DNA from 2 places in the Pontibacillus yanchengensis genome. Region 2 is predicted to be linked to the other one. Evidence: predicted binding sites of a transcription regulator. Region 2 holds the regulator's gene; the other holds the start of a gene.
The links. Region 2 encodes LexA, which represses DNA repair genes until DNA is damaged. Its sites were predicted from a motif close to CGAACATATGTTCG; they were not measured.

Region 1 (16,810 bases), on a different contig from region 2:
TTTCCTGATACGATTTTAGTAAAAAAAGAGCAATGGGTCGTAGATGCAAAAAGCTTACTCGGTGTTCTCGCTGTATCCTTGCAGCCCGGTCAACAAGTTACCGTTGAAGTTCAAGGCAATAATGAAGAAGCGATTCGTCAAGCGTTGGTAGACACCGGGTTATTCACTTCTGTTTCTTAATGTTTCTAAAACCTCATAGTCTATCTATCCTGACATACACCATGTGTGTCAGGATTTTTCTATAAACGAATGAACTAACTATGTACCTCAAGCCCAACTTCTGCTTAGAAGTACGGGCTCGGCTAAGATTAATATGATTCTGGATAATCACAATATTCAATGATAGTGCCATCTGTATCAGCTGGATTTAAATAAATTAAGCGTCGACCGTGTTTGTTCGTACGTAATGAGTCAGGAAGAGTTCGAACCCCTTTTTCCTTCAACTCCTGTAATGCCTCATCCAAATCTCCCACGTGGTACGCCACATGATGAACCCCTTTCCCATTTTGCTTGATAAAACGAGCAATAGGTGAGGTTGTATTATTCGTAGGAGCTAACAATTCTGTTCGGTCCCCATCTATGTCCATAATTGCAATTTCACTTTCTACACCTTTTGCGTTACTTCGATAGTGATCAATTAATGTGGCACCTAGCACACTCTCGTAAAAATCAATATTGGCTTGCATGTCTCGAATAGCGACGCCAATGTGATCTAATGTTTTTTTCATGTAACCTCTCCTAGTTCATTTGTGCCATCAGTTTAACATACATGGAGTGGGTTCCATTTCGTTTACGCTTCTATCATTCCGCATAATGACCACCTACTAATTTACTTCGATGCTTAGCCGTACCAGCTTTCGTATAGGAAACGGCACGCAACAAAGCATCACTGCCGTATTTCTCACGAATCTCATCCATTACGTAGCCAAGGTCGCGTTTCTTATCACGCTCTGGCTCGAACAAGCTCAACTGCATGCCTTCGTCTTCTGTTATGTTTGATAACGTAATGGAAATTTTTCTAACCGTTTGATTGCTGTAGAATTCATTGAACAACTGCATGCATACCTCATAAACTTCTTTCGTAATATTTGTAGGAACATCTATGGATTTGGAGCGATGGAATCCCCCCCCTCCTTCATCTTGGCTGTAACCTAATCCAAGACTAATCGTTCGCCCGGCTTTTTCGCTTGTTCGTGCTCGTTTGGATACTTCCTCACACATTTCTAAAATTACATACCGTACTTCATTTGGGTCTGGATAATCCCGCATGAGGATCTGGCTTTTCCCAAAGCTAATTTGGCCTTGCATAATTGGCGCACCAAGCTCTGATAAATCCACACCATTAGCATGATAATAGAGCTGGTTCCCCATTACCCCAAAAATTTTTTCGAGTTGCTCAAGTGGGAAGTTCGCTAACTGGCCAACAGTCGTAATACCTAAACGATTCAGCCGCCTCTCCATACGTGAACCAATCCCCCACATTTCACTTAATGGAGATACGGGCCAAAGCTTTTTTCTAATATCATTATAGGTCCATTCTTCAACACCTTTTTTCTTGGCATCTAAATCTAGACAAAGCTTCGACAATAGCATATTCGGTCCAATTCCAATCGCACAATGTAGATGAAATGTCTCAAACAGTTCCTTTCGAATCATATTTGCTACCTCTTGAGCACTTCCCCACAGTTTTTCCGTACCAGTCACATCGAGAAAGCTTTCATCCACACTGTACGTATGGATCGCCTCTTTAGGAACATAACGATGAAATAATCTGGTTATTTCCGTCGAGATTTCTAAATACATCCGCATCTGCGCAGATACTAGGTGAATCCGCGGATCTTCTGGTATTTCAAACAGTCTGTTCCCTGTACGAATGCCGAAGTCCTTTTTCAAAGCAGGAGATGCCGCTAACACTACACTTCCTGGTCGATTCAGATCCGCAACGACCGCAATGTGACTCGTAATCGGATCAAGTCCTTTCTCAATCGCAGCACAACTAGCATAAAAACTCTTCATATCTACACATAAAATTTTCCGATCAGGAAAGGAGCTATAGTCAATCGTTGGATTTACCATCTCTGTTACCTCCTTTACGAAACACGTCGCTCACGAAAACGAATGTTTGTTCGTGTTTTATAATTTCTATTATGCGAACTTTTGTTCGTTTTATCAAGAGGAGATGGTTACCAAATTTCGACACAGTTAGAATAACAAGAACAAAAGCTCAGCGCCGGTTAGCGACGTATATGCTGCGGCCCACACGACGTGGGTTGGTTGGATGTTGCTACGTGATGTAGCGATTTTAATCGAACTTCACCTGATAGTACGCTAGACAACAATAAAATCACAAACCTGCTACGCAATAGCTCAACATAGAAGGTTTGTGATTTGATTGATCACACAACAGTTATTTCTTACTGAACTGGCTTCGAAACACTTTTTCCATAACTCCTGGCATAAGTTGGTATAACTTTGCACCAGCTTCCATCCAACTAGGCATATTGATTTCACGTTTAGACGTGAAAAGGTGAGAAACTATTCTACTCGCAACATGATTAGGATCTAGCATATAACGTTCCACAGATGCTTTATACTCCCCCCCAGGGTCGGCCGTATCAAAAAAGCTCGTTCGAACAGGACCTAAATTGACGCCCGTAACGAAAATGTGGTACGAGCTCATTTCCAAGCGAAGGGCGTTTGTAAATCCGATAACAGCATGTTTCGTGGATGCGTAACCAGCGCTCTTTGGCGTCGACATCTTTCCAGCAAGTGAAGCAATATTCACGATGTGGCCGTGATTTTGTTCCATCATACGCGGGAGCACTTCTTTTACACATTGTATTAACCCTAATACATTCACATCAAACATGGAATGGAAGGCATTCATGTCAGTGTCACTAACCGATTCGAATACGCCAAAGCCCGCATTGTTCACTAGAACATCAATCTGACCATGGTCCTGGAAAATGGAGTGAAATGTAGTTCGAATATGTTCTGGATCGGCGAGATCACACGTGTACCAAAACCCTTGAACAGGCAGATTTGCTACCAATTCTTCTAACTTCTCTTTCCTACGAGCGATTAATATAGGTATGCCCCCCCCTTGAGCAACATGCCAAGCAATTCGCTCCCCAATTCCACTCGAAGCTCCAGTAATCACAATTCGTTTGTTTTTCAGTTTATTGTTCATCATTGACCACCTAATGCACTAAATTGCTTGATAATAAACTACACCGTTACGAAGTTCAACGTGGACCCGATGAGTATCCTCTAAATAATCCAATTGGCCAACCGTTTCTGACATGGTTAATCCAAATTCTTTCTTGATATGTTTTGGAAATAACTTCTGGCAAACCTCAAATGGAGATAGCGGCTTATCAACCAGCATATCATACACTTTTTCAGCACGCTGCTCTTGCTTTTCAAATCGTGTATGGATAATGTCATGAACACCTGTGAAGATGGGACCGTGTCCTGGGAGCACCTCGCTAATAGGATAGTGCAAGCATTTCTCCATTGTTTTCCGGTAAGATAATAAAGGCTTAGGCCGTTCTCCTCCGGGCTCGCGCGGAGGTTCCAATAGTGGATTGGAGGATATATGATAAAGCAGATGATCTCCAGAAATCATCGTACCATCTTGTTTGCGATAGAAAGACAAGTGACTTTCTGCATGCCCAGGTGTTTCCAGCACCTCCCAATCCTCATGTCCTGGAAGGGTATTACCTTCTACGAGAGTGCCTGTCAATGTGCCAGATGGAACATACTTTAAAGGATCTCGTAAATGTTTAAAAAACGATTTATACTCCTCCCCGACTCCAAACTTACTATATAAGTCATAAAAGAATGAATGATAGCGATTTAAAAAAACTTCATCCCTTTCTAGCCAACGTCTATTATCTTCGTGACCATAGATACCTCTTACGTTCGAAAATCGATCTAATAAACCGATATGATCCGGATGGTGATGTGTTAAAATAACCTGTTCTACATCTTCAGGAGTATATCCTAGTTGTTGTAGTCCGTTTACAAGAACTCCCCATGCTTCATCGGTTTTAATCCCAGCATCTACAAGCGTCAGCGCCTCCCCTTTTAGTACATACATATGGACATCTCCAACGCCAAAAGGAGTAGGAACCGTTAATTGATGGATGGTATCTGTTGTGTGTATCATAAGCGTCCTCCAATATAATGAATGATCATTCAGTCTACTTCTATTGTACCTTTTTTGGGATGTTTTGTCATACTAAAGTGAGCTTTAACTAGTTGATTCTCTATAGAATTCTAAATCGTTCCTTAACCCCGTTATTCCCAAACCATATTGATAAATGTTCCATAAGTAAGACTATTACTAATTTTCATTGTATTCCGGATTTTTGAAATTTCCTTTCGTGGGTTTATAGAATTTTATATAATGCTGAAGTGCTTTAATCATTAAAAATGTTTGAAAATTATTAAAAGGAGGGCCAATTCATGGATAACACCCATCAACGTGGCTGGATTATGAAAGCCTTAGACTTCATCGAACGAGTCGGAAATAAGCTTCCTCATCCAGCAACTATTTTTGCTATATTTGCTGTTTTAATCGTATTTGCTTCAGGACTTATGGCAGCGTTAAACGTTTCTGTGGAGGATCCGATTAAAGAGGAAACCGTTCAAGTCTTTAATCTCATGTCTGCAGACGGAATTAAATACATGTTTGAAAGCTTTGTCAGCAACTTCACAGGCTTCGCACCTCTAGGTACAGTACTTGTAACGATGCTTGGTATAGGGATTGCTGAACGCTCTGGACTCATTAGTGCAATGCTACGAGGAATGGTAACATCTGTTCCAAATTACCTCATTACCGCTTCCCTCGTCTTCGCAGGTATCATGTCTAGTATGGCTGCGGACGCAGGGTATGTAGTTGTCGTACCACTTGGGGCGTTGTTATACGCAGGACTTGGTCGTCATCCTCTAGCTGGACTAGCTGCAGCTTTTGCTGGTGTCTCAGCAGGTTTCAGTGCCAATTTATCGCTGACTGCCCTTGATCCTTTATTAGCTGAGTTGACTGTAAAAGCTGTTGAGGGATCGATTTATGCATCATATGCTAGTGAAATCACGTACACCATGAACTATTTCTTTATGGTGGCATCTGTATTCTTACTAACTGCGGTTGGAACTTGGGTAACAAGCCGCTTTGTAGAACCGCGTTTAGGAACGTATGAAGGAGAAGTAGAGGAAGAAATCAACTACCTTTCTAAAACGGAGAAAAAAGGACTTATTCTTTCCTTCCTTTCGTTACTTGTAACACTAAGTTTATTATCTTTATTAATTGTGCCAAGTTGGGGGCCACTACGAGGAGATGAATTCTTACAATCTCCATTCTTCTTTAACCTTGTCCCTAGTATCTTCATTGCCTTCTTTGTACCTGGTTTAGTATACGGAATGGTGACGAAAAACATCACAAGCGACAAAGATGTAGCGAATCAATTGACGAAGACAATGGAAACGATGGGCTCCTTTATTGTACTCTCTTTCTTTGCAGCACAATTTGTTGCATACTTTAGTAAGACCAATATTGGACGGATCATAGCCATAAAGGGAGCAGAATTCCTGAAAACAACAGGAATGGAAGATTTCCGAGTTATTCTTTTATTTATTATTGTGGCTGCACTTATTAACTTATTTATGGGAAGCGCAACAGCAAAATGGGCCATCATGGCACCCGTTTTTGTTCCAATTATGATGAGAATTGGCTACTCTCCTGAATTCACAACGTTAATTTATCGTATAGCAGATTCTACGACAAACGTTATTTCACCACTCATGACATACTTTGCGATTGTAATAGCATTTGCCCAAAAATATGATAAGAATGTTGGTATAGGTACCCTAATTTCCACGATGCTACCATATTCCATCGCATTCTTTTTCGCCTGGGTTCTAATGCTCGTCATTTGGGTGACAATCGGTCTTCCTATTGGACCGGGAACAGGAATAGAATTCAATCAAGACATGTGGTCTAACTAAAGAAAAGCTCCAGTCCCTCATAGAAGAGACTGGAGCTTTTTTACATAAGTTTCGTTTAAAAATTACAAAGTATTTTTTCAAAAACAGGTTTGTTATTTTGCACAATATTATTTCTTTAATAAATGATGGATCGTATCCGTTAATATATGTGGGAGGTATTCAAAACTGTAGGATAACTCCAGCCTTTCCGTCCATTGGTGTGGGTCCTTCCCGCGTGGACCAACATTTAAAATTGGCATCTGCAATGTTTGAAGCATTCCCTCCGTAAGATCATACCCCTTCCCTTTTAATGGCATATTATCCATTAATGTACCCAATGTTGTCTGGGAGGTCGTAGGCCCGATGAAACTTAGATCAGATAAACCAGGGAAAAATTCAATTTCCTCCAATTCTACTTTGTAATGTTTTTTTGTAAAATGCATTACATTTTTTAATGTCTCTTCAATATATGGATCTTGTTTCGATGAAACCGCCGGATAAAATGGAGGACTATAAAACAACACAATCATCGGAGCTAAATCTTTACACAATGATGCTAGTTCATGCACTAATAAAGTAGAAAACTCTCGGTCCCCTTTCTCTCGTTGATTCATCAATAAGTTTTCTCTTCGTTCCACCTCACGACGACCAAAACGAGAAACAGCTTCCTCTACTAACTCCTCATACATTAACACTCGAACGTTCATCTCTGGAAATTCAAGACCTGCCTTCTCTTTGTGAAACGCTCTCGCTTTCGAATTATAATGGGCAGTTGTGTGTTCACTAGCCTTATAAGCTGCTTGCAACAGTTTTTCATTCAGTTCCTTTACTGATTGTTTTAAATAGAGGACATTATACATAGCCACAGCAGTTTGAGGCGTTTGTACGGAATATTCCTCTTTTAGGTCCCGCTGCATTAGACTGACTGGTGGCGGGGTAGTTTCATCGCCTACCGTTTCTATAAATGCTTCATTTAATTCAAGTTCCTGTGCAAGATAACTCACCATTAAATTGGCATTTAACCCAGCAAACGGCTCCCCCACATGCGTCTCTTTTCCATAGCAGAAAAAGCCTGGTAACACTTTTCCGATTGATCCAGAGTACACATAATTATGAGGATCACCTGGGTACTGACTAAACATCGGTTCACCATTCAAGCAAGCACGAAATGTTAAATTTTCTTGTTCCTTAATTTGTTGCAGAGCAGGCAATGCACTTAGCATACCAAGTGAATTTGCTTCTTCGTCTGGAACTGTCAGCAGTAATATATTTCCTTCAAACTCTCCATCCATTGCTTTTTCGAGCATGGACATATGCAATGTCAAACCAGCTTTCATATCCATTACACCTCTACCGAATAGCCATTCTCCACGTTCCAAATCGTTTTGTACGGAATCTGGAAGTTCATCTCGGTAGCGATGATAATCAGCTGTTAATGCTTTTGGATGAAAGGATAGATTCTTTTTCGAACCGAAGTCCTCTACTCCAACCACATCAAAGTGACTAAGTAATATGATGGTGTCAGATGTATTGCCTTTTTTAACTAAACCTGTTAACAATCTTCTTCCATCCTTAAGCGGATGCAACTTCAGATGTTCAGGGTTGGATTGAAAATAAGTACGTTCTGATAGCTGATGGTACAAGTATTCTACTAGTGCTATTTCAGCTTCACTTCCTGTAATGCTTGGGTACTCCACTAACGAGCACAATAGCTCAACGAGTTCTTCTTTTGTTTGCCACTGTTTCATCACAGCCACCTCACTTCACATGCTTACTTCATGGTATGATGAAAGAAGTCACATTACTTCTTTATCACGATTAAATTTTCAGATATTTTATATCCTATCACATCTTGTCACTTTTTGCTGAAAAGTTGCATGAACATTAGGAGGCATCAAAATTGACAAATATTGTTGGATGACAGAAAATCAAAATGGATTTATAAGTTGGAGGTGCCCCCATATGAATACAACGATATTCGCTCACCGAGGAGCAAGTCACTTCGCACCAGAAAATACGATGCCAGCCTTTCAATTAGCCATCAATGTAGGTGCAGAAGGAATCGAAACAGATGTACAACTAACAAAAGATAACATTCCGGTCCTTATTCATGACGAAACGTTACACCGTACAACAAATGGGTCAGGCTATGTAAAGGATTTTACATATAATGAATTAAAAACTTTAGATGCCGGATCCTGGTTTTCCCCTAAATACCATGGCACTTCTCTCCTATCATTAGAGGAGTTCTTAACATGGGCACAAGATCAATCAATCTATATAAACATTGAACTAAAAAATAACATTATTGACTACAAAAATATTGAATCAATCGTTTATGAGTACATTAAAGCGTTCAACTTACAATCCCGAGTCATTATCTCTAGCTTTAACCCACATAGTGTGAAGCGTTTCGGAAAATTAACGGATGAAGTTGAAACAGCATTATTATTGTCCCAGCGCACTAGAAATGCTTTATCTTACGTAAAAAAAGTGGGAGCTAGTGCACTTCACGCAAAGTACTCCCTGCTCACTAAAAAGCTAGTTGAGGATTGCCAAGACCGCGACCTTTCATTACGGATCTATACAGTTAATCGCCCATCTAGAATCATGCGTTGCTATAAATTCAAATGCGATGGTATTTTTACAGATGTTCCCCATTCAGCAATTGAATATCAAGAGCTTTACCGACATAAGCACCGTTAGAGTAGTAATCCAAAAGTTAACCAGCCTTCACATAACTGTCATATCTATTGTCTGAATTCTACGAATATTGATGCGATTTATGTTAGAATATTAGTAGGGAAGTAAAACTTTGCTACTAGAAAGGTGGAATAAATAATGCAAAGAATTCTAGTTGCTTATGATGGCTCCGAATTGAGTAAACAAGCATTACAAGAGGCAAGAAAGAAAGCAGAAGAATTCCACGCAGATGTGCATGTAATCACTATTATCAACCCTACAGGACCATTTACGAATAAGGCAGTTTACAAGAGTATTGAGGAGGACCTTATAAAGGAATCTGAACTCGAGCTCAAAAAAGTGGAAAGCGGTGAATTTCACGATTTATCAGAAAACATTACAACAGAAGTCTTAGTCGGAAATGCCGGAGCTGAAATTTGTAAGTATGCAGAACAACATGACATAGAATTAATTATCATTGGAAGTCGAGGACTAGGCAATGTTAAAGAGTTATTCCTAGGTAGCGTAAGTCATAATGTAGTACAGCATTCCCATTGCCCTGTCTTAGTTATTAAATAATAAGGATATTTTGAAAGGGAATCCTGTTTTGATAGGATTCCCTTTTATATATCCTTATTTTGCTCGATCATTTTTGAAGGTATCCCTGCCCAATAGGGATATTTAAAACACCGAGCGGAAATAGTGTATTTATTTTTTAAAATCACAATATAATTTAGTAAAGCTCAGCACACCTTGGTAACCTTGGCCAGGCTTACATAAAGCTTCAACTGAGAATATTGGATATAGAGTACCTAAGATCCTACGGTTAACGCAACTTGACATTATATGCACTTCGTTTATTTATAATTACGATAAATAATGAAAGGAGTGTTTTTTTGGAAGTTAACAAGATAAGAAATGAGCTATCCATTAGAGGGAAAAATGGAATAGGTTTTTTACAATCGGCTGTTATCATTTGGTTAATCATTACCGCAATATTTGCTCAAACCATCGAAATCAACCAAAAAAATATATACATGCTATATTCAACTGGTCTAATGTTTCCATTGTCAGTTGTTATTTCCACATTCATTAAGGCAGATTGGAAACTTAAAAATAACCCTTTGGGGAATATAGGGGTTATTTTAAATATTGCCCAGATTATCTATTTTCCTATACTTATTTGGGGTATCATAAAAAGTCCAGGTGAAGCAATCATGTTATTTGCTATTATAACAGGTGCTCACTTTTTCCCTTACGGCTGGTATTATAATGCTATACCCTATTATGTAATGTCTCCTATCATTTGTATTGTCATGATGGTTTTGGCTATGTATGTAAAAGAGAGAAATTTGTGGTTAGAACCATTGACTATGGCGGTTCTTTTAAGCTTATTAATTTTATGGCTCTATATAGATTATAGGAATAAACATTCAAATATATCTAGTCCCCATTAACCGAGCGATAGTTTGATTAAACACTATGACAAAAAAGAACTTCCACAAATAGGAAGTTCTTTTTAATGCCTATATAAACATACCGTTTAACAAATCAATGGCACGTTTTATGTTCTTATTTTGTTATTTATACTACCTATGTAGGGTTATATATTATACTTCTTGATTTTAGACATAATTTTATTATACAAATAATTCATATGCTCTTCGCTAGAAAAGGTTGTAACTTCATCAAAAGGAATCCATTGAACATCGCTATTTTCATCTGGCTTAACGACTACTTCTTCATCCTCCCTAGCTTCTACTATATAAGCGATTGACATATGCAAATGCGGAGCTACATACGTGCCATTTTTCCTATGTCCTAATACAGGTAGCATATCTATTGAGACAAACTCTTCACTAACAACTTCAATATCTTTTAGTCCTGTTTCTTCCATGACTTCTTTTTTTGCCACATATAGTAAATCTTTATCACCATCAGCGTGGCCGCCTGTCCAAGACCATGAGTTATAAATATTATGGTGGACCATCAAAGACTTGTCCCTAGCTCGATTTACAACAAAGCCAGAGCTAGTTATATGAACAAGCTCATTATCTCTTGTATAGAGATCATCATACTGCTCCAGACATTGCAGCATTATTTTTTTATCCTTTTCTTCTTGTTCATTATAAGGCTCATATTTTATTAGCGCTTGAGATAAATTCATTTTGCACCTTCCTTTTGCTAAATATTTAAACATCACTCCTGAGTACATCCCTATATCCATTACTCTAATCCTAGGTAGAATAGTAATCAATAATAAACCAATATGTTTGGATGTTTTGTGTACAATCTTTTATTACATTTGTTCCAAAACCATTTCCCTTCACCCTACGTTCACCCAGATAATTAAACCAATCATACCAATGGTAACGGTTAGTAGCGTTATGCCTGATATCCATAACATTATGTTTATAAATTTCATTTATCTCACCACCCTATTGCTTATGTAAATCTTTGTTAGTACGATGTATCCTACTAATCTATTACCCATATTTTAAGAAATTCTATCATATTTTAACAATTATATTACTATAAAAGGATTGTTTATGAACAATCATAAAAGAACATATTCTATGAGCATTTAACTTCTCCTACTCGAGAAATAAGGTTTATAATTCTTATTACTTTGATTCAATGATCAAAGTAACTTCATTATCTTATTTAAGGAGGATCTATCGTATGTCAACAAAACGAGTATTAATGGTTGTAACAAATCACACAAGCATTTCAGAAGACCATAAAACAGGGCTTTGGCTTGAAGAATTTGCTGCCCCTTATAACACATTCAAAGAACAAGGGTATGAGGTTCGTACTACTAGCATTTCAGGCGGCAAAGTAGAATTAGATCCTAATAGTATTCCTGAAGAAGAAACACCAAATTGGAAAGAAGCCCGTAATGAGTTAGAAAACACTGAAGCTCTGACTAAAGGTATTGTAGATGAAGATTATGACGCCATTTTTCTACCAGGAGGACATGGAACAATGTTCGACTTCCCTGATAGTGAGGCTCTCCAATACGCATTACAAAAATACGCAGATCAAGATAAAGTAATAGGTTCCGTTTGCCACGGTCCAGCAGGTCTGGTGAATGCTACTTATTCTGACGGAACACCAATCGTGAAAGGTAAGAAAGTAAATGCCTTCACAGATGAAGAAGAACGCGGCATGGGCTTAGATGCCTATATGCCATTCCTACTTGAAAGTAAACTTCGCGAAAAAGGCGCTGATTTTGTTAAAGCGGATAGCTGGAGTGATTTCTCTGTTCGTGATGGTAAGCTCGTAACTGGTCAAAACCCTATGTCTAGTGGAAGTACTGCTGAGAAAGTAGTACAAGCATTAAAAGAATAAACTAAAACAACCCTCAGGTTATTCATCCACACCTGAGGGTTTTTATTAAAATTTTTTACCAATCCCTCTAACAACATCTTCATTTTATATCCATTACCTACCTTGTGAAATTTTATTAAATTTATGTTGTTTTTATATAAAAACGCTTTCTTAAGCCCTTACATTATGTTATAATATTTTTCTTTTGCATATTTTATATTTCAGTCATACAATAGTTAACTAAGATCGAAACACATATAAAGGTTTTAAAAATTATAACTATATGATTGAATATCTAATATGAAAAGGAGTTTTAAACATGACATTGACTTCAAATCAAACTGTAAAAACCTTAATTCAAGGAGAATGGAACATAAGTAGTTCTCATAAAACCGTAGATATTTATTCCCCTCATAAAAATGAACTAATAGGGCAGGTTCCCTCTCTATCACAGGAAGAACTTGATGCTTCTATTCAATCTACAGTGGAAGCACAAGTGGCATGGGAATCTAAATCTATCCAAGACCGAGGAGACATTCTCAAGAAATGGGCAGATATTCTTGAGGAGCGTAAAGAAGATATTGGACATGCGATTATGAATGAAGTAGCGAAGAAAAAAAGTTCAGCGGTTTCCGAAGTAACTCGTACTGCAGATTACATCCGGTACACAGTAGAAGAAGCGTTTCGTTTAGATGGAGATGTCAAACGTGGTGACGGCTTTAAAGGTGGATCTCCACAAAAAATTGGCATGGTAGAGAAAGCTCCATTAGGTACGATTTTAGCTATTGGACCATTCAATTACCCAGTAAACCTTTCTGCATCCAAAATTGCACCTGCATTAATGCAAGGAAATAGCGTCATTTTTAAACCTGCTACACAAGGTGCCATTAGTGGTATTAAAATGGTTGAGGCACTTATCGATGCAGGACTTCCAAAAGAACTTTTGACGATTGCTACAGGTCGAGGTTCTGTTATTGGAGATTTCCTTGTACAGCATCCAAGTGTTGATATGATTACATTCACTGGTGGAACTGGAACAGGTCGTCATATTTCAGAATTATCTTCCATGATCCCAGTAGTTCTAGAGCTTGGTGGTAAAGACCCAGCCATCGTGTTAGAAGATGCTGACCTTGATAAAGCAGCAAAAGAGATTGTACAAGGAGCATACAGTTACTCTGGACAACGTTGTACTGCAATAAAACGCGTCCTTGTTAAAGATGAAATCGCAGATGAACTTGCTAGCAAAATTCAAACTCAAGTAGACGAATTGTCTGTAGGTATGCCAGAAGATAATGCAACCATTACTCCGCTAATCAACCAGAAGAGTGCTGATGCTGTACAAAATCTTATTGATGATGCAAAAGAAAAAGGCGCAACGGTAGTAACAGGTGACAAGCGTGAAGATAACTTGTTATATCCAACTCTTCTAGATCGTGTAACATCTGATATGAACGTAGCTTGGGAAGAGCCATTTGGTCCAGTTCTTCCTATCATTCGAGTATCTGACCAAGAAGAAGCTATTCGCCTAGCCAACGAATCTGAATATGGCTTACAGGCTAGTGTCTTCTCTAAAGATACAGAGAGAGCTATCTCTATCGCTAATAGACTTGAAGTAGGTTCTGTCCAATTAAATGCGAAAACCGAACGTGGTCCAGATCACTTCCCATTCCTAGGTGTAAAAGCATCTGGCCTGGGTGTTCAAGGAATACAAGAAAGCCTTCTTTCAGTCGTTCGTGACAAAGTAACCATCATTAACATGTAAGTAAATGCAATCCCATTCGTAATAACGATTTGAAAAAAGCAACAAAATAAAAGTAGTTCCGTTTCTGAGTACAATGCTCTCTTTGTACCTTTAACTGGACTACTTTTTTATATTTATTTCGCCCATTTTCTATCGTTAGAATTCATTACAAGGATTTAATAGGAAGTTAATAAAAGAATTCTACCAAGCTCATAATTAATCGTGATACAATGATTGGTAATATATTCCTTGAAAAGGATGATATACATGCCCCAGTGGTTCAAACTAGAAATACAGAACAAATTTGAAGTGCTATCTACCAGTCATCTTATTATGTTAGGGACTTTTTTTCCTTTTTAATATATGAAATTTTTCTTACATCACATGGCACTTGCATGGACTGGGGTTTTTTTAATTCTAGTCACCTTTACTACGATAACATTCCGATCATTATTGGAAATGTTTGCGTATTTAAATGTGTACGCCGCATTTATCTTTATACTTAATCGACTAATCGGAACGAACCATTTATTCTTAGCAAGCACACCAGACGTGAGTACTCCATTAGATATCCTTGGTAGTGGCGTATGGTATTATATTAATCTAGAATTATTCTGTTTTGGCCTATATTTGGGAATGTATGGACTCTACAGACTTTTTGCACGTAAACAAGGTATTCAAGTTATGGTAAAAATAAACCGATCAACTCTTGAATCGAGCCAATCGGTTTATTATCACCTTTTATTCTCCACGTAGGAATTCTTGAATTTTATTTCTTGTTTCTTCCTCATTATGCGAAATAACCGCTCCTATTCCATTGACATACTGATCCGTATGATATACGTCTGTAGGAATAGAGAGGGTTTCTATTTGCTCCGGAGGATTAATGATGAGATTTTTACTATATCCTAAAATGGCTGGAGCTCCCATATTTGTTTCAAGATATGGTTGAATGGTTCCAATTACTCTCGGGAGTTTGGTGATACCAGTAAAGGAAAGGGTCTGATCTTTCAAAGCTTTCATAACCTTCTGTTGCCTTTCTACTCGTGCATAATCTCCCCTAGCATCATTCCGGAAACGAGCATACCCAAGAAGCTCTTTCCCAGTTAATTTTTGCTTGCCTTGTTTCAAATCAATTGTACCTGCGCCATCTTTATAGTACATATCCTTTTCCACTTCTATTTCAACCCCGTTTGGAGCTAGTGTATCAACAATATTCACAAATCCATTAAAGTCCACAACCGCGTAATACTTTAAATGGATACCAAAATTCTCTTGTATTGTTTTTCTCATTAATTCTGGTCCACCCAAAGCAAATGCTGCATTTAACTTTTGATAACCTGAACCCGGTATATTCACATATGTATCTCTTAATAAGGATACAAGTTTCACTTTGTTCGTTTCAGCATCATATTGACCAATCATAATCGTATCTGATCTTGTCACTTCATCCCCACGTTGATCAATACCTAATAATAGGACATTGGTTTTACCTTTAGGTGATTCTTCACCGTTAAAATCGGCCGACCCCGTTTGCGTTTCTATTGACATTTCAGAATTAGCACTACGCTTTCCAGCCCAATATTCATACACCACATATGCACTCAGTGCTAGTAAAAGAGCAAATAACCCTATAAGAATTTTTGTTCGTTTTCGTTTCTTTTTTCGTTTATCCATTCGATTTGTTTCCAACCCATATCCCCCTTCCACTCATTCTATTGTTGTTCAAGCTTAAGATATACATAGCGTCATTTTTTAAGGAATAGTTCAGTTTTACTAGCTTTTTCAGTTCATTATATGCAAATTTATTGCTTCGTACTTATTCTGATATTACTATTTTACCATTGGATTATCTACCATTCTTTTTTCTTTTACTTCTAACTCATCAAAAAAACGCCCATCAATAGGCGTTTTGTAAAATTACTTAATTATTTATCCATTGTAACAGAAGATTGAAGGGTAACAGGCATACCATTGGGTGCAGTTAATCAATACATTTTCTCCCCATGCTCTATCATAGGTCCCTGAACTTCTACACCGTTTGATTTAACAAATTGTGCATACCCATCAGCATCATCAACAATTAACTGCAACATCGTCATTTCAGGCATCCCTTCACTCGTTTTCCAGAACTCAAGCCAACTATCTCCAGCTTTAAGCACCCCACCTCGATAGTCTTCTGTCTGTTCCTAACTGTTTGGAATACCTAATGTATTCTCAAAAAAACCCACCATATCCATACTATCCTTAGAAACCGGTAACATAGCGGTATCCAAGTATTTTCAGATGAATGACCTCCTAGATTCTCTTCAAATTTTAATCACTATTCCTGCAATATTACCTTTATTAACCAAAGCTATTTTCTACAAAATCAATTACTTCATCAAGACTCTTTTCTTCTTTTGAGTTGAGATGAAGCAAAATGCGATGATCAAATTGAAGATTTTTGGTAACACTATTAGGTACAATTACGCAAGGAATACTAGCTCGAATGGCAGCGAGTGAGCCATTAGGAGAATCTTCAAACACAATAGCTTCATTTGGATGTAAATGGAAATGACCTAGCACTCTATTATAAAGCTCAGGATCAGGCTTTACATGTGTCACATCATCAGAAGTACTGATAAAATCAAATTGATTTATATCAATCCCAATCATTTGTAGATGCGAGGTAATCCACTTTTTTGATGAACTTGAAGCAAGGCATAGATGTAGTTGTAACTGTTTTGCCCTTTTTATGTATTCGATAACACCCGCACGTGGTCCTTTATCTTGAATAATTCGCTGGTAATGATCTTCTCGTTGTTTTTCTACCTCTTCCTCAGACAAATGGTGATGACGTTTCAAAAGTTCCTCATAAGGATTGTAATCTGTGGAGCTACCAATACTTTTTAGCCATTCTTCCTTAGGAAAGCTCTCTTGATAATGGTCAAACACTTCTTCAAACGATTGTTGTTCAAATGTTTCTGTATCAAAGATTAAGCCATCAAAATCGAAAATGATTGCTTTTATCATGTAATCTTCCTTTCACTATGAAAATATGGTTTACAAAAAATAATTTTTACTAAG
Region 2 (16,810 bases):
GTCAATGTTAATATCAAACGATTCCTCACCAGTTAATCCAAGAGAATCAGCACTATCACCCTCTTTAAACTGTAATGGAAGTACACCCATCATAACAAGGTTAGAACGATGAATACGCTCAAAACTTTCTGCAATGACTGTTTTGATACCTAAAAGATCAGTACCTTTTGCAGCCCAGTCTCGAGAACTTCCCATACCATAATCGCTACCAGCTACCACAAGTAAGCCTGTTCCTTCTTGTTGATACTTCATTGCAGCATCATAGATAGGCATCACTTCACCAGTAGGCCAATATGTTGTAAATCCACCTTCTGTGCCTGGAGCTAACTTGTTACGGATACGAATATTTGCAAATGTTCCACGCATCATAACTTCATGATTACCACGACGGGAGCCATAAGAGTTGAAATTACGAGGCGATACTCCTTTTTCTTGTAAGTACTGACCAGCTGGCATATCCTTTGCAATCGCACCTGCTGGGGAGATGTGGTCTGTTGTGACAGAGTCGCCAAATTTCCCAATAGCACGTAAGTTATTTAAGCTCTTCACTGAATCTGGATCTTTTGATAATCCTTCAAAGAATGGAGGATTTTGAATATATGTGGAATTTTCATCCCAGTCATATAAAGGTTCATCCGTTGTTTCAATTGCATTCCACTTTTCGTTGGAATCAAATACATTTTCATATTCTTTGCGGAAGATTTCAGGATTAACGTTTTTATCGATTTCTGACTTAATTTCGTCCATCGTTGGCCAAATATCATCAAAGAAAACGTCGTTACCATCTTTGTCGGTACCAACCGGTTCATTTTTAAGATCCACATCCACTGTACCTGCTAGGGCATATGCTACAACTAGTGGTGGTGAAGCAAGATAATTTGCTTTCACTAATGGGTGAATACGTCCCTCAAAGTTACGGTTACCTGACAGTACAGAAGAAACAGTTAAATCATTATCTGCAATCGCTTGTTCAATTTCAGGAGAAAGCGGTCCAGAGTTACCAATACAAGTTGTACAACCATAACCAACTAGGTTAAAGCCCAACGTCTCAAGGTAAGGCATTAATCCAGAGTCTTCTAGATAACGTGTAACAACTTTCGAGCCAGGTGCTAAAGATGTTTTAACATATTCAGGTACTTCTAGTCCTTTTTCAACAGCTTTTTTCGCGATGAGACCAGCACCCAACATTACATGCGGATTGGATGTATTTGTACAAGATGTAATAGCTGCAATCGCAACAGCTCCTGTTTTCATAACAGAAGACTTACCGTTAGGATGCTCAATTGTCACTTCTTTGTCCTTCTCTTGTTCACTTAATCCGAATCCTTGGTTTCCTTCTGGTGCTGTCAGAGCTTTGTTGAATGACTCCTTCATTTCAGATAAAGGAATAAGATCTTGAGGACGCTTTGGTCCAGATAAGTTTGGCTCAAGTTCACTAAGTTCAATCTCAACTAGATCTGTAAATTCAGGATCTTCTTGGTCTGGCGTATAGAAAAGGTCATTTTCTTTACAATATTGCTCGACCAACTGGATATGCTCCTCAGAACGCCCAGTTAGACGTAAGTATTCAAGTGATTCTTTATCAACTGGGAAGAAACCACAAGTGGCTCCGTATTCTGGTGCCATATTTGAAATTGTTGCACGATCAGCAAGTGGCATGTCAGAAAGACCAGGTCCAAAGAACTCAACAAATTTACCAACTACATTTTTCTCACGTAGCTTTTGTGTTACTTTTAACGCAAGGTCTGTAGCTGTCGTTCCTTGTGGGAAGCTTCCTGTAAGCTTAACACCTATAACTTCTGGAGCTGGGAAATAGGACGGCTGTCCAAGCATTCCGGCTTCAGCTTCAATTCCTCCAACACCCCAACCAAGTACACCTAAACCATTAATCATAGTGGTGTGAGAATCTGTACCCACTAGTGTGTCTGGATATGTCTCATACTCACCATTTTCATCTTCAAGTGCATGGACGACGTTAGCAATGTATTCAAGGTTTACTTGGTGAACGATTCCAGTTGCAGGTGGAACTGCCTCATAGTTATCGAACGCTTTTTTGGCCCAATTCAGGAATTCATAACGCTCTTTGTTACGTTCAAATTCTAGTTCCATGTTTCGCTGGAGTGCAGTTTCAGTACCGTATTGATCTACTTGTACAGAGTGGTCGATGACAAGGTCTACTGGAACTTCAGGATTGATTTTTTCAGGGCTTCCACCCATGTCAACCATCGCTTTTCGTAAAGAAGCTAGATCAACTACTGCAGGAACTCCTGTAAAGTCTTGCAGAATAACACGAGATGGTTTGAATGGAACATCTACACTTTCTGCATCTTTACTTCCCCACTTAGCTAATTTCTCAATATGTTCCCTTTGAATCACTTCTCCGTCTTGTTGGCGTAGAACGGATTCTAAGAGGACACGAATGGAGTAAGGAAGACGGGATATTTTACCATACCCAGCATCTTCTAACGTTTTAAGCTTATAAAAGTTATACGTTTTGCCATTCAGTTCAAATTGCGTGCGTGCATTATAAGTATCATTTGCTGCCATAAACTGTTTACCCCCTAAATGAAATTAAATCGAAAAGCCTTTGTCGCTTCTCCTATCCCATTATTTCACTATCAGATTAATTTCAAGAAAAATCTGCAACTAACATTTTAAATGAAAACGATTTATAAGTAAAATATTTCGTTACAATTTTCCTAATAATAATTATATCAGGAGGTGAGCATATGAATAGTAAGCGAAAAGCAAATCATGCAAAATCAGGTATGAACGCTGCAAAAGCCCAAGGGAACGGAGCAGGATATAATGAAGAAATTCCCCAACAACCTCTAAAACCAGAGGAACGTATGAACAACAAAAAACGCAAAAAAAACCAATAACCCATATCAACAACCAAAAATATTAAAAAAATCCTAGCACAAATGGTAAGCATTTGCGCTAGGATTTTCACATTGGTAATGTTTTTCAAAAAACACTACTGATTGGTCTGAATATCTTTCATAATCGATTGAAGATCATTTTGATATTGCTTTAGTTGATCAAATTGATGTTCACTAGCAACCTCTAACGCTTTATCAATTTGCGCAAATGCTTCGTTCATTTCTTGGGTCAAGTGGGCAAGCTCTTTTCCATATTCCTCTTTTCCAATTGAAGTCATCCGCTCTTGATTGGCATCTATGGCTTGTTCAAAGCCTTGCTGTGCAGCTTGAAAAGCTTGTTGCTTATCTTTATGGTAAGGCATATGAAATACACTCCTTCTTCTATGTTTACCGTTTAGTGTTGCTCAGAGTCGATGAAACCATACATAGTGCATAACATGAATAGTTTGTTACCCAAATTCAAAAACTAAACTTCATACAGGAAGGAGGATTAAGCGTATGTCTGGAAAACCAAAAGGTCCAAAACAACAAGAGCGTGTTCAATTACCCAAAAGCCCAAAACAACCCTACGGAGAACCTATGAGTGGGAACCATAAAGTAAAAAACAATAACCATACCCGTCAAAAAAACCACTCTTCACATGATATGTAAGGAAATAACTACAGTGGATGTAGCTTTGTGACGCAGTGTTTCTAATTAAACTTCCCTTAAAACCACAGGAGATAAAGGAAACACGAGATTACGCATTATTCGATGTTGACTTATTGTACGAAGCTGAGCGCTGAAATTAGACATCGCTGCACAAGCTAATACTTCTATAATTAATCGAACAAAAATAAAGTCAGTGAAGATTGACTCTTCACTGACTAATCAAGAAAAAACATTTTGTTTAAAATACAAATGCCTTCATCTAACAAATATGTAATCATCTACTTATTGTTGATTTGATCTCAATACTTCTTTCATCCAAGTAAAACAATCATTAAGAAGTTCTGTTTTTATACCACGAGAGGTCAATTTAGAATCTGTCCTCCTCACATAATCTAAGAAGATTGAATCCATTTTAAATTCAGATGCTGCTTCTAAATGCTCGATATGATATAAAGTGTCTTTTCTAATATGATCTAACTTTTCTTGATCGTGACGCAATAACATAGGACATTTACGTAGAAAGCTTGAATAGACATAATGGATTGTTTCATCTTCACCTTTACTGTGTACATCGTCCACCTCGAATCTATGGGACAAAACAGAACTAGTCTTTATACTTTTTCAACTGGCAAAAGCACACGAAAGATACTGCCATTTGGATTATGGTCATGTACCTCTAATTTTCCATTATGCTTCTCTAGTATTTGATGTGTAATCATTAACCCTAACCCTGTACCGTTTTTTTTCGTTGTGAAAAACGGTTCTTTTATTTTGTTAATCAAATGTTTTGGAACTCCAGGACCTTCATCTATAATATCTATAAATACGAATTGTTCTTTTGTGTAGGTTGAAATTGTAATTTTTCCGCCATTCTCCATGACTTCAACTGCATTCTTTATTAAATTAATAAAAACTTGTTTAATTTGAGATCTATCACAAGAAACCATAAATTCTTCCTCACATTGAAGAACAAGATCGATATGATGAAGTTTTGCTTGAGATTGTAGCAACGTACACACATCTTTAATCATTGAAAGAAGTGGCTCGCTTTTACGTTCATTAGTCATTGGTTTTGATATGAATAATAGCTCTGATGTAATCGTCTCAATCTTTTCGATTTCTTCGTTCATAATCGTATAATACCCATCTTCATCCTCAGATCCAACCTGAAGTAGCTGAAGGAATCCCTTTAAAGAAGTTAGCGGATTACGAATTTCATGCGCGATACCAGCTGCTAATTGACCGGCGACGGACATTTTTTCTGAACGAATCATCATTTCTTCAGCTTCTTTTTTATCTGATATATCTTTCATCAATGCGAGAATTTCCTCTTCTCCCGCATCCCCTTCTTGTAATGACACAATCGTCTCTACCCATATGTACTTTCCACTTTTTTGTTTTACTTGCAAATCAATAGTTGTAGGTATGGTTGGATTTGACCAGAATGTTTGCTTGAGTTTCTCTTGATCTTGAGGTGAAAAATAATCAAGTGCGTTTTCACTAATAAGATCGGATGAGTCAAATCCTAAGAGCCGTTTAACGGAAGAGGATAGATATTGAAATTTCCCTTGTTTGTCACATACACAAATGACATCAAATCCGTTTTCCTCTATCCAATTTAGGTAGGAGCTAGGTAAATCAGACAGTGAAACGTAACTTTTTTTTGATGCATGATCTTTATGATTATGAGTATAGTTATCATTTATTGGTTGTCGAGAATGATTATTCATCCATCCGCCCCCTAACCTTTACAGGACATACTAACATTTTATCCCACAAAATTCACTTTCTTCAAGAAAAGTTGAAAAAAATCATCAAAATTTATAAAAATATTGATTGATTTACATCAGGTTATATTCTCTTGTCATTCTATTCGAAACATTTTATAATATTCTTGTCGAAATTTAATCTCTTCTACATTATGTTTTCTTTTTATTCATGATTAGCTTTATAGACCTGTAAGGTTTTCTGTGCTATTCTAACCATAATAAGGACGAGTTAGAAAAGGTGATTGATTTGAATACCGTATTTGCCATATTTATTGTACTTTGGACCTGTACGATGGTTGGACTGTTAGCAATAGGCGGTTATTTTATGTTCCGTAAATTTCTTAAGCGATTGCCAAAAGATGATGGTAAGTCCATTATTGATTGGGAGGAACATTACATTAATGAAACCCTACATATGTGGGGAGAAGAACAAAGAGCATTTTTGGAAGAGCTTGTGACACCAGTTCCTGAACTTTTCAGAGATGTTGCCAGACAAAAGATTGCTGGCCGAATCTCACAGGTTGCTATTGAAAAGAACAAAAATGCCATAACCCAAGAAGTGATTATTGAAGGGTATATCCTAGCAACACCTAAACGAGATCACAAATTTCTTAAACAGACGTTAGATGAAAAAAATATAGATGTTCAACCTTATCTACCACTATTCGAAAAATAACCCCCGCGAGAGCGAGGGTTATTTTTGTGCCGCAATATCTTGCATACTTTCAGAGCGTTTAACCTCTTTTTCAAGACGTACATATTTAACGAGCATGGCAATTCGCCAGGACACAATCATACCAAACGCTAATAAGAAAAACATGCCACTAGTCTCTCCTACAGAGACCGTTTGTCCAATAATAAGTTTTAATATAATACGTAAGATTAAGAGGCCTATTAATATAAACACAAATGCTTTTGAAGGTTTTAAATAGATATCTTGTTTTCGCACTTCAAATTTAGATGTCTTGATTAAGAAAATGGAAAATAATACGCCTACTGACATAGCTTCCAAAACCTGTGTGCCATGCACTTGAAAGGGTTCAAATAAGAACATCAGAGCTCCTGTACTCATAAAGATAGGGGGCAATATAATTTTTTTTATGGAGGCAGGTTTTTTGGCTGCTCGCATTCGAATAAAAATCATCATTGTTGCCATAATTGCCGCAACAACTGTACTAGCTACAACCCACATAACATATCAACTCTTTCTAAAGTCCCTAAACTTATGTACACTAAGCCTTTAGCCTAGTACACGATTAATTGCTTCTAACACTCTACTTTCATCAAATGGCTTTACGATAAAGTCTTTAGCCCCTGCTTCAATCGCTTCTACAACCATTTTTTGTTGCCCCATTGCAGAGCACATTACAATTTTAGCCTTAGGATTATTAGAAAGAATTTTCTTCAATGCATCTAATCCATTAAGTTCTGGCATTGTAATGTCCATGGTAACTAACTCAGGTTGTTCGCCTTCAAACATCTCAACAGCTTGTTGACCATTTTCAGCTTCACCAACCAACTCATGACCACCTTTTTGCAAGATGTTAGACAAAGTCAATCTCATAAATTTAGCATCATCTACGATTAAGATTCTAGCCAAGCCAATCCCCTCCCCTGCGTTGTATTCCGTTTATTGATCGTTTGCAATAGATAATATAATGGTTAATGTAATCCCCACAACTGTTAAGTACACGCCTAGATCAAATAACAAAGCTGTCGCTAGCTCTACTTCTCCAAGAATAGGAATATGTGAAAAATGCGCAAAGGTTTGACTCAGAAATGGTTCACCATACACGAATGAACCCATACCCGTAAGTACAGCCGTTAACAATCCTATCGGAATTAGGTAACGAAAATTAATAGGTATGATTTTTTTCACAGAATCGAATCCATATGTCATATACATTAAAACTACTGCAGCAGCAGTCATTAGCCCTCCAATAAATCCTCCGCCTGGAGCATTATGGCCAGCTATAAATAAGTAAATAGAAAATGCCAATAGTATAAAGGCAATTAGTATCGTCGTGGTTCGTAAAATTAAGTCATTCGTCCTCATTGACACTTCTCCTTTATTTCAACTTATCTTAATGATAATACAAATAAGAAAACAATGCCATCCTCGATTAAAAACCACTAAACCCAAATAGTCCTGCAAGGTATGAGGTAAGCTTTGTCATTAAATCAAAAAATAAGAAAACACCCATAAAAATCATAACATAACCGCCGATTTTGACTAGTTTAGCACTGTTTTGCTTAATCCAGTTAATTTGTCCAATGAAGAAGGACAGTAGTAGAAATGGTACAGAAAACCCTAATGAATAGGCAACCATATAAATAACGCTATTACCAGGATTTGAAGCAGCTAATGCTAAAACAGAACCAAGGATTGGACCTGTACAAGGAGTCCATCCCATTGAAAATGCCATACCAATTACAAGAGAACCTAAATAGCCACCTGGTCTATTTTTAAAATGAATTTTTCGATCCTTCATTAGAAATTCAAAATTAAAGACTCCAATAATAACAAATCCGAAGAATACAATTAAAATTGCTCCTATCTGACGTATGAAATCCTGGTATTGATAAAGAAACTCTCCCAAGAAACTCGTCGAATAACCTAAAACAATAAAAATGCTTGAAAAACCAAGTAAGAAGAAAATAGTATGTAGCACACTTCTTCTATTAAGCATAGCATTCTCGGATTTTAATTCATTTACACTCATTCCAGTAATATAAGAAAGAAATGCTGGATAAAGCGGTAATACACAAGGAGAAATAAACGATAAGAAACCTGCTCCAAACGCTAGAAATATATTTAAATCTGACACGTCTTTACACCCTTTCAAAAACATAATGAAAAGTCCTTATAAGGACCCTATTATCTACTTCTTTAGTCTACTTGTAATTGTAAATAAAAATGACGTTGCATTCTATGAAAAGTACCTACAAGTTTATGACGTTTTTGTGACGATAATACTTGTTTGATTCTTCTGTCTTATGTACTACATACTTATAAAGAATTCACTATTTTGTAGTCGAGTATAGAAAAACTGAGCTAGTAGGTAGCAAGGTACGTACTAAGAACTGCACGAGGGAGTTACAATCAATGTAGATTTCCAACTAATGGTTTTAACCTTGCTTCTTCTTAAAATAGCAGATCATAAAGCAAACACTCTACTCTATCAAGGTATAATTTTCTTTTTAATATAAAATCCTTCTTCAAAGTAGAAGAAGGATTTTATGATCACCATTTATTTTTGTTGCTGTTGATTATTCATGGCTCGCATCATCTGATTAATTTTCTTCTGCGATGGCTTCTGTCCCATCTGCATCATTAACGTACGTAGCATTTGTTCATTAATTGGTGGGTTCTTCTTTAAATAGTTCATCATGTACTTTCTAGCAATAAAAAACCCTAGCGCGACGCCTGCTAGAAGTGTTATAAGGGCGATAACAATAACCCAAATGGTACCCATAATACAAATTTCCTCCTTCGTGTTGTCTCTCAAACATTATAGTAAATCAACAGAGAGAATACAATAGGAGCTAAAGAATAGCTTCTTTTTTAATAGGCGCTACCCATCCATAATGACTGTACGCTGTATCGATGATAAAAAAAGACGGGTGTATGGACCTGAGTGTATCAAACAAAACTTCTTCTGCCTGATGTAAATTTTCTGCGTAGAAACATACTTCACGATCATTTTTTTGTGTTAATCGAACTGATTTGCCTTGATGTTGTATATAAAATGAGGCTTCATTCTCTTCAAAAGATAACTCCACAGGCTTTCGTAATTTTGTTGCGATATGTTGAATAAGCAGATCTAAAGGTAACGGTTTGATAACTTCACTAAATTGAAGTTGATAAATAGAGCTTCCTTGATTATGTCTCCATTCTTGCAAAAACTGAAAAAGAACACCTGTTTTATGGAAATAATGATACGAAAATTCATCTTTTACCCAATAAATCGTATATTCACGCATCGCCTGTCCCTCCCATTAGAGTCATGATACCCCAATAAAAGTAAAAAATGTGTCAAATATGGTAGGTGAACATTTGAAATTTTTGTCGAAAAAGCCCCCTGTTTACCAAACAGGGGGCTTACTTTACATCTTACTTTAATAGGTTTTCTACTTTTTGTACAACATTCTCTACTGTAAATCCATATTGTTCCATTACTGTATTGCCTGGGGCAGAAGCACCAAAGCCATCTATTCCAAGAACATCGCCCTCATCACCTACATAACGCTCCCAACCTAATGGGGAAGCCATTTCAAGAGCAAGACGCTTCTTCACTGAGCTTGGTAGTACTTCTTCTTTATATGCTTTATCTTGAACGTTAAAGCGATCCCAAGAAGGCATGCTTACTACGCTAGTATCGATTCCTTTTTCACGTAATGTTTCTTGAGCACGCACAGCTAATTGTACTTCTGAACCAGTTGCGAGTAGAAGTGCATCAGCTTGGTCTTTTTGTGCAGGACTAATCGTATAAGCACCTTTCTTAACACCTTCATAGCTAGTACCTTTAAGTGTTGGGAGGCCTTGACGTGTTAGCACAAGAGCATTTGCTTGTTCATTGGATTCAAGCGCTAGGCGCCAAGCAGCCCTTGTTTCATTTCCGTCTGCTGGACGAATAACTGAAAGGTTAGGCATCGCTCGTAATGACGGTAATTGTTCAATTGGTTCATGAGTTGGACCATCTTCACCTACTGCAATAGAGTCATGGGTGAAAACATACGTAACTGGTGCTCCCATTAGAGCGGACAGACGAATGGCTGGACGCATATAGTCACTAAATACAAAGAATGTACCGCCATATACTTTTAATCCACCGTGCAGAGCCATTCCATTTAAGGCACAAGCCATAGCAAATTCGCGCACACCAAACCAAATGTTACGACCTGCATAATTATTGCGAGAAAAGTCGTCCTCTTCTTTCACAGTCGTTTTGTTAGATCCGGCAAGGTCAGCACTTCCGCCAAAGAAATAAGGAACTTCTTTTGATAGAGCATTAATCATTTCACCTGACGCAGCTCTTGTAGCCACTTTATCTTCACCTGGAGTGAAGCTAGGAAGTTTATCCTCCCAACCTTCAGGAAGTTCATCATGAATAGCTAGTTCAAATTCAGCACCTAATTCTGGATATGCTTCTTTGTATTGGGATAGCAATTCGTTCCAATTACGTTCTGCTTCTTCCCCTTGCGTACGTACTTTCGTTTCGAAATCTTGATACACATCAGCTGGTACATGGAAAAGCTCATGTTCCCAATTGTAATGTTCTTTGGCTGCCTGTACTTCTTCCTCACCTAGTGGAGCACCGTGAGAATCAGCTTTCCCTGATTTATTAGGAGAACCATACCCAATGACTGTTTTTACTTCAATCATAGTAGGTTGTGTTGTATTTTCTTTAGCTTTTTGAAGAGCCTGACGAATGGTTGCAATATCTGTGCCATCTTCTACACGAAGGACTTGCCATCCATATGCTTCAAATTTTTTCTCTACATCTTCTGAGAATGAACGGTGAAGATCGCCATCAAGTGAAATATCATTAGAATCGTATAGAACGACTAGTTTTCCTAATCCTAGGTGGCCAGCTAGAGAAGCTGCTTCTTGAGAGACACCTTCCATTAAATCACCATCGCCGCAAATTGCGTACGTATAATGATCAACGATTGGATAGTTTTCTTTGTTGTATTTAGCTGCTAAATGCGTTTCAGCCATAGCCATTCCAACAGACATAGCGATTCCCTGACCAAGTGGTCCTGTTGTAGCTTCCACTCCGTCTGTGTGTTTAAACTCAGGATGACCTGGAGTTTTAGATCCCCATTGACGGAATTCTTTTAAGTCATCCATCGTAACGTTATACCCTGATAAATGTAGTAGGCTATATAGCAACATGGACCCGTGTCCTGCTGATAATACAAAGCGATCACGGTTAAACCATGATGAGTGCTTAGGATTGTGTTGCATGAACTCTGTCCAAAGCGTGTACGCCATTGGAGCTGCCCCCATAGGCATTCCTGGGTGTCCTGATCCTGCTTTTTCTACCGCATCAATGGATAATGTGCGGATGGTGTTAATTGATTGTTGTTCGATTTGTTCTGACATGAAACTACCCCTTTCGTACTTCGCGTGTACATACTATGTAACAATTTAATCCTATAATGAAATCTGTTAAGTGACAACCGTTCTATCAAAAGAAAATAGAAATTCCCTCATTTGTCACATATATTAGGATGTTACTAGTTCTAATCTTTATGCCTTTTATTATTAAAATCGTGTAATTTCACACTAATCAGTTATCCAAGTAAAAAAATAAATGAAAAAACCCCGTTACATAGACGTAACAGGATTTTCAGAATTAATGCTTTTTATTACGTTCTTTTTCTTCTTTAAGTTTATTAGGTGTTACGTCATTCCCTTCAGGGTCAACAACTTTCACCGATTTCAGATGGTTCTTAAAGGATTTACGAACATTCTTCAAATATTCCTGACGTAATTCTTGTTGTTCGTCTTGTTCTTCTTTTGTTAATCCTTCATTTTTGGATTTATTGGCTAACTCATTAATACGATTAATTTTTTCTTGAGAAAGCATATATATCTTCTCCTTTTCTTAAGATGAAACAAAGGTAGCGTTCATTTAATTAACGTTTACACGAGTTATATAAAGGAAAATCTATAACAATATTTCATCATTTACATTTCCAATGAAAAAAGGCAAGTCCCACGAAGAGTGCTTGCCTTACTTGCTAATTATAGTAACGTTTTTATTTATTTTTTTCAAGTGATTGAAACTCTTGATATCTTCTATGTACTGTTGCTTTAGAGACATTATATCCCATACCTCTTAATGTAGCAGCAATCTCAGAAAAGGTTAAATCATTTTTACGCAACCTTGCTACTTCTTCAACTGGAAAATCTTTTCTATCTCTTCCCTGAGCCATTTCCTGATTAGATAGATTATCTGCAGGATTAAAACCGCTCTCTATCGCCTTTTTCATACCTCGTTTTATTTTTAGGTTATGAATTTTTCTTTGATATTCTTCAACGACACCAACGATTTGTAAAACCATGGAATCTGATTCCGATAATTGCAGGTATCCATTATGTGTAACTGTATAAATAGGGATATTTAACTTATTCAATTGATGAAAAAGAGCGATTTTTGTATTCCCTCTACCTAATCTTGTTTCATCTTGAATTAATAATACATCCGCTTCTCCACTTGTTACCATTTCTAATAGTTCAAATATACCTTCCCGCTCTACGTCATATCCACTAGCTTGTTCCTCTATTATTTTAGAAACTTCAAAGTTGTGAGTTTGTGCAAGTTCTTCTAATTCTAATCGTTGTCTTTTTAAGGAGGATACTTGCGTTTCTTTTTCGGTGCTTACGCGACAATAGATAATAGCTTTCATAGTTTCTCCTAACCTTTCACATTGGTACTTACGAGCACTCTATTTAACTCGTCACCATAGCATAATACATAAATCCTAAGCTGGCTACAAATAATAATATATACGCTACGTCAAGTTTTGATAGATTTTGAAACATGATGATCGCCTCCATAGAATAAGAACTTTTGTTCGCTTTCTTCTAAAATCTATTATATACGAACATTCGTTCTTGTCAACAGATTTTACGAACGAATGTTTGTATATCCTTACCAAGCATGGTATAATGTCGGTAATAAAACAATATGTACGAGGTGTAATTAATATGACAAAACTATCAAAAAGGCAGGAAGCAATACTAGATTTCATTAAAGACCGTGTTCTCGAAAAAGGTTATCCACCATCCGTAAGAGAAATTGGCGAAGCTGTTGGACTAGCTTCTAGTTCTACCGTCCATGGACATCTTGCTAGATTAGAGAAGAAAGGCTATATTAGACGCGATCCAACAAAACCAAGAGCAATTGAAGTCCTAGAATTGGAAGAAGGTACTGGGACGCATATCCCTAAAGGAGAGGCAACTTACGCTCCTGTCATCGGTAAAGTAACCGCTGGGATGCCAATTACAGCTATTGAAAATATTGAAGAATATGTACCTCTTCCTGACACACTTGCAGCAGCAGATGATGAAATCTTTGTTCTCGTTGTCCAAGGGGAAAGTATGATTGAAGCAGGAATCCTTGATGGAGATATGGTCATTGTTCGTAAACAGCAAACCGCCCAAAACGGGGACATTGTAGTTGCAATGACGGAGGATGAAGAAGCAACTGTAAAACGTTTCTTCAAAGAATCTAACTATATACGCTTACAACCAGAAAACGCTACAATGGATCCCATTATCGTTCAAAACATAAGTATATTAGGTCGAGTAGTTGGATTATATCGTCATATCCATTAACATAAAGCTGAAGCTTGATTAATATCAAAAATCCACAAACAAATAAGAAGAGCTGACCAAAAATAGGTCAGCCCTTCTTTTATGATTCAATTTGATGAACTTTTTCTCACTCTTATTTATTTTCTTTCTCCTGCAATAGATCTCGCAGATTGTAGGCAATGAAATAATGCGTATTTCTCGTAAAATAACGTTGTGCTCTATGAACAAATAAGAAGAGTGTTCCAAGAATAATGAGTAAGCCTACGCCTAAAAATAATATGTTCTCAAAAAAGATAAAATATCCTGTTATTAAAAGACATATAATTAAACTTGCTCGAAGAACACCTAATTCCTGTGTCCTCGTCAACAAGTGTTGATATCGAGCTGACAGATATTCCATTTTATGTGGAGAAGAGATATTAGCTAATGATTTCTGCCACAAATATTCAAAATAAAAATACTGTCGTTCCGGTTTTGATTCCTCCTCATAAGAGAGACCGGCATTCTCTAATACTTGCTTAATCTCATGAGAAACTTCCAATGGTCCTCTTCCGAATAACCATTCCATTGCAAAATACGCTTGATGTAAAAGGTAACCCACGATGACGCCAAATGAAATAGCTGTTAGTAAAGCCACTATAATCTCGACTGGTGGTAGATTGTCCGAAAAAAAGACTCTTTTTGAAAATGCATCCAATAAAATATAGTAAAGAATGATCAACCAACCTGGTATTCCCCATCTGATTATATATTTGCTTTCTACATTCATAACTCCCCTCCTAATACGACCTATTATTACTTTCCATATGATTAAATAATATCCTTTTTATTTACGACAAAATGGTCCCTTATGCCTTTCTTTTGGCTACATTTAACGTCTTCTCATACTAATGATTTATAGAGTGTTTTAACCTAGCCTTTTCCTATATAGATTTAGTAGGTATCAGGTCAATCAGAGTACCGCCCATAACAAAACCCTTGAAGCTATGCTTCAAGGGTTTTGTTCATTAATATGTGCTTAGATACTGTTCGCGCTCCCATGGATGGACTTGCGTACGGAACATATCCCATTCGATTTCTTTTGATTCGATGAAGTGCTCATATAGGTGTTCGCCTAGAGCTTCCACCATTTTCTCGTCTTTTTTCAATAATTCAAGTGCATCTGCTAATGTAGCAGGTAGATCTTGAACGCCGTGCTTCACACGTTCTTCTTTATCCATAACATAGATATTACGATCAACTGGTGTTGGGGCTTGTAGTTTGTTCTCGACGCCGTCAAGACCTGATGAAAGTAGAACTGCCATTGCTAAGTATGGGTTTGCTGAGGGATCCACAGAACGCACTTCTATACGAGTACTCATACCACGAGAAGCTGGAATACGAATTAATGGACTTCGGTTTTGACCGGACCATGCAACATAACAAGGTGCTTCGTAACCAGGAACAAGACGTTTATATGAATTAACTGTAGGGTTTGTTACAGCAGTAAAATTCGTTGCGTGCTTCACAACACCTGCGATAAATTGATAAGCTGTTTGACTTAACTGTTGATCACCCTTTTCATCAAAGAATGCGTTCGCACCATCTTTGAATAGGGACATATTCACATGCATACCAGAACCGTTTACTCCAAATAATGGTTTAGGCATAAATGTTGCGTGCAATCCATGCTTCCGTGCAATTGTTTTAACAACAAGTTTAAATGTTTGAATATCATCACAGTGTTTAATGGCATCAGCATATTTGAAATCAATCTCGTGCTGACCTGGTGCTACTTCGTGGTGAGAAGCTTCAATTTCAAAACCCATCTCTTCTAATTCCAATACGATATCACGTCGACAATTTTCACCTAAATCTGTTGGAGCAAGGTCGAAATATCCACCTCTGTCATTAAGCTCCATAGAGGGTTCTCCCTTTTCATCTAATTTAAATAGGAAGAATTCTGGCTCCGTACCTAAGTTAAACGCAGAGAATCCTAGTTCTTCCATTTTCTTAAGATTACGTTTTAGGTTATAACGTGGGCACCCTTCAAATGGTGTACCATCTGGATTGCAGATGTCACAAATAAAACGAGCTACTTTCCCTTTTTCAGAAGTCCATGGGAACACTACAAATGTGTCAAGGTCTGGGTGTAGTAGCATATCGGATTCTTCAATACGAACAAATCCTTCGATGGAAGACCCGTCAAACATCATTTGATTATCTAATGCCTTGTCTAATTGACTAACTGGAATTTCTACATTTTTGATAGTTCCAAGAAGATCTGTGAATTGTAGACGGATAAATTTTACGTTTTCTTCTTCAATTTTTTTCCAAATTTGTTCTCTCGTAAATTTCGAAGCCATATTTTCGTATTCCTCCTGTAATGTAGTAATAAATGCGTTTATTTAATGGAAGAATCGTGATAATTCTCCCTGACGCAACGAAGACTTGCCAAATCGGTTGCCTTGGAACAATTCGTTCTTAAGCATTTTTCGCAATTCTTTTTCGGATAATTCTCCTTGAGCTTCTTGAATATCACCTTCAGTATACGTTACTTCCGGCGTTTCTGGTTCCTGAATGGTTAAGACTTGCTTAATTCCAGCAAGGTTAATGCCTTTTTCAATTAAAGATTTTATTTCAAGCAAGCGTTCTACATCATTAAATGAAAATAAACGACGGTTACCTTCCGTTCTAGCTGGGTTAATCAATTGATGCTCTTCGTAATATCTAATTTGCCTGGCTGACAGTTCTGTAAGCGATTTTACAATTCCAATCGAAAATAGCGGCATTGTTCTACGCATTTCATCTTTCATAAGAATCTGCCCTCCTTTACTAGTCGTTTACATAATTTTATTGTATGCAATGTTTCAACTTCTGTCAATGAATGTTAGGTTTTTTTACACAAGAAATGTTTTTGATCATTTCACATCACGAATAAATGCATAAGCTTTACATGTTTTTTCACTAAAATTACTATGATGAAAGGTAGATAACCTTACAAAGAATAGTATTCTATGTGAGATTATCTTGCCTAGACTTGAATTAATCTCTTATCAAAAGTTTGTTTACTGCAGCTTTAATGGCTATCTTGACATGTGCGTATGTTAAGCCACCTTGTACGAAAGCCATATACGGTGGCCTTATAGGTCCATCTGCTGTAAGTTCTAGACTCGCCCCTTGTATGAAGGTACCTGCTG

Region 1: GLW08_RS16910 (DNA polymerase thumb domain-containing protein) is a predicted target of LexA. The motif match lies at 2,116-2,129, and genes of this name have one in related genera.

The regions. Positions count from the first base shown of each region.
Region 1 is NZ_WMEU01000006.1:98,183-114,992, reverse strand. It holds gene GLW08_RS16920 (HPr family phosphocarrier protein) at 1-180, shown strand, start outside; gene GLW08_RS16915 (VOC family protein) at 309-728, opposite strand; gene GLW08_RS16910 (DNA polymerase thumb domain-containing protein) at 802-2,076, opposite strand; gene GLW08_RS16905 (SDR family NAD(P)-dependent oxidoreductase) at 2,408-3,190, opposite strand; gene GLW08_RS16900 (MBL fold metallo-hydrolase) at 3,209-4,171, opposite strand; gene GLW08_RS16895 (AbgT family transporter) at 4,471-6,009, shown strand; gene GLW08_RS16890 (M20/M25/M40 family metallo-hydrolase) at 6,117-7,736, opposite strand; gene GLW08_RS16885 (glycerophosphodiester phosphodiesterase) at 7,951-8,694, shown strand; gene GLW08_RS16880 (universal stress protein) at 8,830-9,249, shown strand; gene GLW08_RS16875 (DUF7010 family protein) at 9,567-10,127, shown strand; gene GLW08_RS16870 (NUDIX hydrolase) at 10,274-10,837, opposite strand; gene GLW08_RS16865 (type 1 glutamine amidotransferase domain-containing protein) at 11,353-12,021, shown strand; gene GLW08_RS16860 (NADP-dependent glyceraldehyde-3-phosphate dehydrogenase) at 12,326-13,762, shown strand; gene GLW08_RS16850 (LCP family protein) at 14,483-15,433, opposite strand; gene GLW08_RS16845 (hypothetical protein) at 15,730-15,903, opposite strand; gene GLW08_RS16840 (HAD family hydrolase) at 16,088-16,756, opposite strand.
Region 2 is NZ_WMEU01000001.1:199,236-216,045, forward strand. It holds gene acnA (aconitate hydratase AcnA) at 1-2,547, opposite strand, end outside; gene sspO (small acid-soluble spore protein O) at 2,730-2,882, shown strand; gene GLW08_RS00955 (hypothetical protein) at 2,978-3,244, opposite strand; gene GLW08_RS00960 (small acid-soluble spore protein P) at 3,381-3,533, shown strand; gene GLW08_RS00965 (hypothetical protein) at 3,816-4,130, opposite strand; gene GLW08_RS00970 (ATP-binding protein) at 4,145-5,263, opposite strand; gene GLW08_RS00975 (DUF2621 domain-containing protein) at 5,550-5,978, shown strand; gene GLW08_RS00980 (CcdC family protein) at 5,997-6,494, opposite strand; gene GLW08_RS00985 (response regulator) at 6,543-6,902, opposite strand; gene GLW08_RS00990 (Na(+)/H(+) antiporter subunit B) at 6,933-7,358, opposite strand; gene GLW08_RS00995 (cytochrome c biogenesis protein CcdA) at 7,426-8,130, opposite strand; gene GLW08_RS01000 (YneF family protein) at 8,554-8,778, opposite strand; gene sirA (sporulation inhibitor of replication protein SirA) at 8,849-9,286, opposite strand; gene tkt (transketolase) at 9,417-11,411, opposite strand; gene GLW08_RS01015 (DUF896 domain-containing protein) at 11,665-11,898, opposite strand; gene GLW08_RS01020 (YneB family resolvase-like protein) at 12,071-12,721, opposite strand; gene lexA (transcriptional repressor LexA) at 13,023-13,652, shown strand; gene GLW08_RS01030 (hypothetical protein) at 13,765-14,400, opposite strand; gene glnA (type I glutamate--ammonia ligase) at 14,639-15,976, opposite strand; gene GLW08_RS01040 (MerR family transcriptional regulator) at 16,019-16,426, opposite strand; gene GLW08_RS01045 (aminotransferase class I/II-fold pyridoxal phosphate-dependent enzyme) at 16,656-16,810, opposite strand, start outside.